DNA from 2 places in the Arthrobacter sp. I3 genome. Region 1 is predicted to be linked to the other one. Evidence: riboswitches for the same ligand, from Rfam matches in the RefSeq annotation. Region 1 holds a riboswitch; the other holds the start of a gene.

Region 1 (3,400 bases):
GGAGCCGGAGCTTCTGGCCCAGCTCGACGAGGGCGGAATCAGGCCTGGCGCGCTGGTCTCGCTGGAGCGGGTGGGGGAGTACATCTCGGTCCGCGTCCCCGATATCGAAGGTGCCCTGGAGCTGCCGCCCGAGGTTGCCGCGCACGTCTTTGTAACAGTCGCCTGACCAGCCACTACGCGCCGGTCATGGGACGACCCACGAGTTGTCCACAATTGCGGTCACGGATTTATTACCGGGCGGCTTAATCGCCTATAGTTAGTGCCCAGTACCGATACCAAAGCGTTACCTGATCCGAAGCCGAGCCCTGCCAGCGGATCAGTCGCAGAACTACCTCCTGGCAGGGGCGGGGGAACCACTTTCGGCTGCTACTTCGGCAGCCTTGGGGTGAAGTCCGTCAGCGGCAAGCAGCTTCCACCGAAGGATCCCCTGGGGATGCCTCTATGCGTGGCTGCCTGCAACGGCGGACCGGGTCTTTGATCTCTCTGACCCGAATCCGACAGCTAACTTCGCAGGCCATCCAGAGAGGAACCGTTCTTGACCACCCAGACCGCCAGGGGCCGTCGCCGCGCGACCGGTCCCGCTCCGGAGCCGCGTCCCGTCGTCGCACACACGGCCGAACGCCCGCGGGACGTGCACCGCGATGAACGCCGTCGCCGTCGCAGTCCGTTCCGCCAGGTCACGGACTTTGCCGCGGCCAGCGGAGTCGGGCAGAAGGCCGGGATCGCACTGGCCGCAACTGGTCTGGTTCTCACCGTGACGGTCCCCGTCACGAGCCCGGTGATGGCTTCGAATCCGGGCGGATCCGGCGCGCTCTCCGCCGCCGTGCAGCCGGATGTCACCGCTGCCGCCGCCGCCAAAGTCGACTTCAGCCGCACGGCCGTCACCACGAAGGGCGATCCGGACGGGAAACTCAAGCAGCTGCTGAGTGCCCAGTCTGTGGGTACCATCACCCGCGCGGCATCGGCCGGCACCCTGGGTGCGCCGCTCGACCAGCTGGTCACGGCCTCGCCCTTCGGCTACCGTGTCAGCCCCATTACCGGGGGCGCGGGGGAGTTCCACCGCGGCCAGGATTTCGCCGCCCAGTGCGGCACGGCGGTCCACGCGGCCGCCAGCGGCACCGTGACCTTCAACGGCTGGCATCCCTTCGGCGGGGGAAACCGCGTGGTCATCGATCACGGCAACGGCCTGGAGACCACGTACAACCACCTGTCCTCGGCTTCGGTCAAGGTCGGCCAGAAGGTTTCCCGCGGTGACGTCGTCGCCATGAGCGGAACCACCGGCGCCTCCACGGGCTGCCACCTCCACTTTGAAGTGATGGTCAACGGCGATGTCGTTGACCCGCTCGGCTGGCTCTAAAAAGACGATGGGCTGCTCTCAACTTCCTGTGACACGCCGTGATCTGAATGTGACATTGGATCAGGACTGCTGTAGGGTTTGAAGCACGCCAACTTTTCCGAAGTTGGCGCTCTTGAGTGGATTGCCTAGCTCTGCCACCGCTCAAGGTCCGTTCGCATTACATCGTCTGGCAGGGGCGGGGGAACCAATTTTGGCCTTCGAAAGAAGGCCTTGGGGTTAAGTCGCAAAGCTTCCCAGGAAGCAGCGCGGCCGGGTGACTCCCATCCGAATCCGACAGCTCACCTCGTAGGCATTGGGAGAGGCTACTTTCGTGTCTTCACGCCACAATTCTGCGCGCATGCGCACCGGCGAGGCTCTGTCGAGCCCGCTGGAATCCACATCACGTGCCGCCCTTGCCGGCGCCCGGATTGGATCACGTTCCGCAGGCTCAATCGCTACCGAGCCCGGACAGCATGCAGTTTCCGCTTTTGGCGCGTCTTCGCAGTACACCCTTCGCTAAGTAACCCATTTCGGGGCGATCCGGCGTACCCCCAAGATGCCGGAGCGTCCTCAGTCCGTGCCCGAAAGCGCGCGGTCCAAGGATCACGAAAGAGAGAACTTAATGACTACTCGTGCAAACGTTGCACGGCACCGCGCCGAGGTCACCAAGACCAACTCGCTGGCTGTAATTGCTAAGGCTGTCGGCGACAACGCCGGCGGCGTGGGCCGTCAGGCTGCGGTCATCGCCGCAGCTTCCGGTCTGGTCCTGACCAGCGGAATCGCAGCCAACGCTGCTGAAACCAATGTTCAGCGCGAATCCACCTCCGCTTCGGCCCTGGAAGTCCAGTCCGCAGCTCCGGCCACCATCTCGGCCGCTTCCACCATCGCGATCTCCTACGAGAAGCCGGCCGTGACCACCACCCCGGCTCCCGTCGTCGAGGCTCCCAAGCCCGTCGTGAAGGTCCAGGACGCCACGGCCACGGCTACAGCCACCCGCGCCGGCGGCACCGAGCTTGGCGTCAGCGGCGGCGTCGCCGCCCAGGCCCCCGCGGGCATCGGAAGCGGCGCAGGCGCGACCATCGCCGCTGCTGCCTACGCACAGATCGGCGTGGCGCAGGACTGCACCGCCCTCGCCACCAACGCCCTGGCCGCGGCCGGCATCCACTACCACGGCTGGCCGGCAGGTTACCTGTCCCTGGGACGCACCGTGAGCGCCGCCGAGGCACGCCCGGGCGACCTCGCCTACTACCAGAACGGCGGCGTGGGCATGGCTCACATCGCGGTCTACGTCGGCAACGGCATGGCAGTGCACGGCGGCTGGAACGGCGGCACCACCGCGCTGTACAGCGTCAACGTCGGCTCCGGCCCGGTCTTCATCCGCGTCGGCGCCTAAGCACGAACCCCAGCATTCCGAAAGACCCCCGCCTCCAGGCGGGGGTCTTTTGCGTTGCCGCGCAGTGAACTTTCCGCGCTGAGGACCGCGCCGGTGAAAAAATATTCGGTGATCCGGCACTTGAGTGTTTACTCTTGTGTTGTCGATCCATAGCCCGACCATGCAGAGGGCAGCCGGCCCTCGTGCCGCTGGCGGGTGCGGCCGTGAAGAGGTATGCGGATGCGCACTCTCGTTCTGAATGCTGGATATGAACCGCTGGCGGTCATCACCTTCCGCCGGGCGCTCGTCCTTGTCCTGACCGGAAAGGCCAGCGTGGTGGCCGAAGGGGACGACCCCGTGGTCGGCCCGCAGGACATTTTGGGCCGCCCGTCCGTGATCCTGCTGAACCGCTACATCCGGCCAAGGTACAACACGATGACTGCGGTGAGCCGCCGCGGCGTGCTGCGCCGGGATGCCCACCGCTGCGCGTACTGCGGCAAGGCTGCCCACACCATCGACCACATCCAGCCCAAATCGCGGGGCGGAGCCGACTCCTGGGAGAACCTGGTGGCGGCGTGCCTGCGGTGCAACAACGCCAAGAGCGACCATACGCCGGCGGAGATGGGCTGGAAGATCGGTTTTGTTCCGGGCCCGCCAAAGGGTGCCATCTGGCAGATCAAGGAACTCGAGAA
Region 2 (3,400 bases), on a different contig from region 1:
GGGGTGGCGGGAATCCTGCTGGCCGGCATCGTCGGGTGGCTCAGCGCGCGCAGCGCGATTCGTCCCCTCAGTGATGCCCTGGCAAGGGAGCGGCGTTTCGTCCAGGACGCCAGCCACGAATTGCGCACCCCATTGACCATCCTGGACACCAGGATCCAGCTGGCCCAGCGCAACACTGTGCCCGGCTCCAGGCAAAGCCACGACCTGGCCCGGATCCGGGAGGACGCCGCGACGCTGACAGGGATTGTCAACGAACTGCTCCTCGCGGCAACCGCGGAGGCCCCGGACCGCTCCGCGCCCCCTGCCGACCTCGCCGACGCTGCCGCCAGCGTCGCCGGCAGCCTCCAGCAGGTGGCAGAGCAGCGGCAGGTGCGCCTGGAATTCTCTGCCGCTGCCCGGCCGCTGGCCCGGATCGAGAAGAATGCGCTGCGGCGTGCCGTGCTGGCCCTGGCGGACAACGCGCTGGCCCACACGCCTCCGGGCGGCCGCGTGTCCATCACGACCTCAATCGAGCAGAAGCGCGCCGTGATCACGGTGGCGGACTCCGGGACCGGAATCACCGGCGTCGATCAGGCCCGGATCTTTGACCGGTTCGTGCGGACGGCCGGCACCGGCACCTCACAGGGACAGCGGAGCTTTGGCATCGGCCTGGCCCTGGTCCGTGAGATTGCCGTCGCGGCCGGGGGCACCGTCGAGGTGGCCGCGACGGGCGGCGAGGGAACCGTCATGAAATTGAGGCTTCCGCTCATGGGCAGCGGGAATCCCTGAGGACCCTGCGCCGGGGAAAGCTATGCCATCGGGATCCCGGACCCCCGAATGCGGAGACAGGAAAGACCGGCGGTCGAGTTGCCCCCAAGGGAACTCGAGCGCCGGTCTTTCCGGACTGTCTGGCCCCGGGTCGGGGCCGTGCGGCTTAGGCGCGGACGAACGTCACGCCGCCGGTCGCGGTGAGCCAGGACAGCGGGTGGACCATGGTCTGGTTCTTGCCGTTCATGCCGCCACTGACCACCTGGCCGTTGCCGGCGTAGATGCCGACGTGGCCGGACTGGACCACCATGTCACCGGGCTGCGGCGTCGCTACAACGGTTCCAAGGCCAAGGAACGCGCGGGGACCGATGTCGCCAACGGGCTTACCCGCGGCGCCAAGGGCCTTTTCCACCATGGCAGTGCAGTCCTGGGTGATGCCCACCTGGCTGTAGGCGGCCGAGAGCATGATGGCGTTGCGTCCGCCCGCGGGCGCCGCGGCCGGCGCTGCTGCCGGAGCTGCTGCCGGAGCGGCCTGCACCTGGATGACCGGCTTGGCCGGAGCCTTGGGCGCCGCCGCCGGGGCTGCAGCGGGAGCCGGAGCCGGCGCGACGGGCTGTTCGATGACCGGCGCGGCAATAGAATCCACTGCGGGGCGCTCGAAGCTAATCTTGACGCTTGAATCGGCACTGACCGGGGCACTGACCTGTCCGGTGACGTCGACGTTCGACGCCGGAGCAGAGTCACGCTGCACGGGGGCGGTGGCGGCGTTGGCGGCCATTCCGCTGGTCAGGACCAGGCCGGATGCGGCGGCGAGGACGGCGGCATGGCGCGCAAAAGTATTGACTGAAGTCATGAAAAATGTAGCCTCTCCCAATGCCTGCGAGGTGAGCTGTCGGATTCGGATGGGAGGCACCCGGCCGCACTCCCGGGCCCGTCGTTTGCGGGCACTGTGCGGCTTCACCCCAAGACCTGCATATCAGCAGGTCAAAAGTGGTTTCCCCGTCTCTGCCGGACGTTGATGCGAGTTACCCCCGGGCCGCGGCAGAGTTAGGCAATCGGCTGGGGAGCGCCCGTATCGGAGACAACAGGCACTCATCAACCGTAGCGCGAACCGCACCCGAAAGTCACATTCAGGTAACGGAGCCATGATGCCGGGCCGCAATTTGCCCATAGGGCGGCGTCGTTTCCGAACATAGGATGATGCCATCAGCACCACCGGAAGCGGAGGCCCGAAAATGAACAGCCATTGTGTCGCCATCTGCCAGTTGAGCACTCAGCCCCAAGAGGATTTCGACGTCAACACCGAGCTGCTGATCCTCGACGGCGGGGACGTCCACGTGAGCACCTGGGACGCGGAACCGCGTGACGGGGGTTTCGACGAGCACATCCTCAATGACCGGGTGGACGCGCTCGGGTACATGGTTGTCAACGACTGGGCCTTCCTGGACGGCAAGGCCTACGCGGTGGTGGAACGGCGGTCAGGCCCGGCGCCGGCCGGCCGCCGAGAACCGTGACCTTCCTGTCCCTGGCGCTGATCGCCGTCATCGCCCTGGCCGGCCCCCTGCTGGCCCTGCCGGCGCGCTGGCACTTGCCTGTCATGCTGGGTGAGCTGCTGGCCGGCATCGCGATCGGGCGCTCAGGCCTGGCCCTGGTGGACCCCGCGGACCCGACGTTCACCCTGCTGGCCAATATCGGGTTTGCGCTGATGATGTTCGTGGCAGGCACCCACGTTCCCGTGCGGGATCCGCACATCCGTGGCGCCCTCGGCAAAGGCTCCCGCCGGGCGATGGTGGCCGCAGCGGCAGCGGTGGTGGTCGGAACCGGCATCGGTCTGCTGTTCGGGACTGGACATGCTCCCCTCTACGTCGTGCTGCTGGCGTCCTCGTCGGCCGCCCTGGTGCTTCCAATCGTCGATTCCCTGCGCCTCGGCGGGCCAGATGTCGTCGCTATGACAGCGCAGGTGGCAATTGCCGACACAGCCTGCATTGTGGCGTTGCCGCTCCTGGTGGATCCGCCCCACGCAGTCCAGGCGGCGCTGGGTGTCCTCGTGGTGACCGGGTGCGCGGTAGTGCTCTTTGTCGGCTTGCGCTGGCTGGAGCGCCAGGGAATCCGTCGGCGCGTGCACCGGCTCTCGGAAAGCCGCAAGTTTGCCCTGGAGCTACGGATCCAGTTGGCCGTGCTCTTCACCCTGGCCGGTGTCGCGACGTGGAGCAATGTGTCTGTGATGATGGCAGGCTTTTCTTTCGGCCTGGTGATGGCTGCGGTCGGCGAACCGCGGCGGCTGGCCCGGCAACTGTTCGCGCTCAGCGACGGCTTCCTGGGTCCGCTCTTCTTCGTGTGGCTGGGTGCATCGCTGACGTTAAAGGACCTGGCCGGGCACCCGGACATGATGGCCCTCGGCCTGTTGCTGGGGGCCGGGGCCCTGCTGGCGCACGCCGACCTGGCTTTCCTGGGACTCCCGCTGTCGCTGGGGGTGTTGTCGGCGGCCCAGCTTGGCGTACCGGTGGCTGCGGCGAGCATCGGCACGCAGCTTCAGGTCCTGCTCCCAGGCGAGGCCGCGGCCCTGCTGGTGGGAGCGCTTGTCACCATAGCCGCGAGCGCCGTCGCCGGGTCACGGGCGGCGAGGACTTTCGCGGTCCCGGCAAATGCCGGC

The links. A riboswitch is a leader RNA that binds a small molecule or an ion and turns the genes downstream of it on or off. The one in region 1 is predicted to bind cyclic di-AMP.
Region 2: it holds a riboswitch for cyclic di-AMP, as region 1 does, so the genes downstream of both, Y706_RS0107850 (hypothetical protein) here and Y706_RS0113195 (NlpC/P60 family protein) in region 1, are expected to answer to the same signal.

Annotation. Positions count from the first base shown of each region.
Region 1 is NZ_KI914930.1:15,219-18,618, reverse strand. Features, by position in the region: gene Y706_RS0113205 (iron-dependent transcriptional repressor DtxR) at 1-166, shown strand, start outside; cyclic di-AMP (ydaO/yuaA leader) riboswitch at 316-531, shown strand; gene Y706_RS0113200 (M23 family metallopeptidase) at 536-1,357, shown strand; cyclic di-AMP (ydaO/yuaA leader) riboswitch at 1,480-1,663, shown strand; gene Y706_RS0113195 (NlpC/P60 family protein) at 1,959-2,729, shown strand; gene Y706_RS0113190 (HNH endonuclease) at 2,949-3,400, shown strand, end outside.
Region 2 is NZ_KI914915.1:28,895-32,294, reverse strand. Features, by position in the region: gene Y706_RS0107855 (sensor histidine kinase) at 1-768, shown strand, start outside; gene Y706_RS0107850 (hypothetical protein) at 914-1,600, opposite strand; cyclic di-AMP (ydaO/yuaA leader) riboswitch at 1,608-1,811, opposite strand; gene Y706_RS0107845 (hypothetical protein) at 2,013-2,261, shown strand; gene Y706_RS0107840 (cation:proton antiporter) at 2,258-3,400, shown strand, end outside.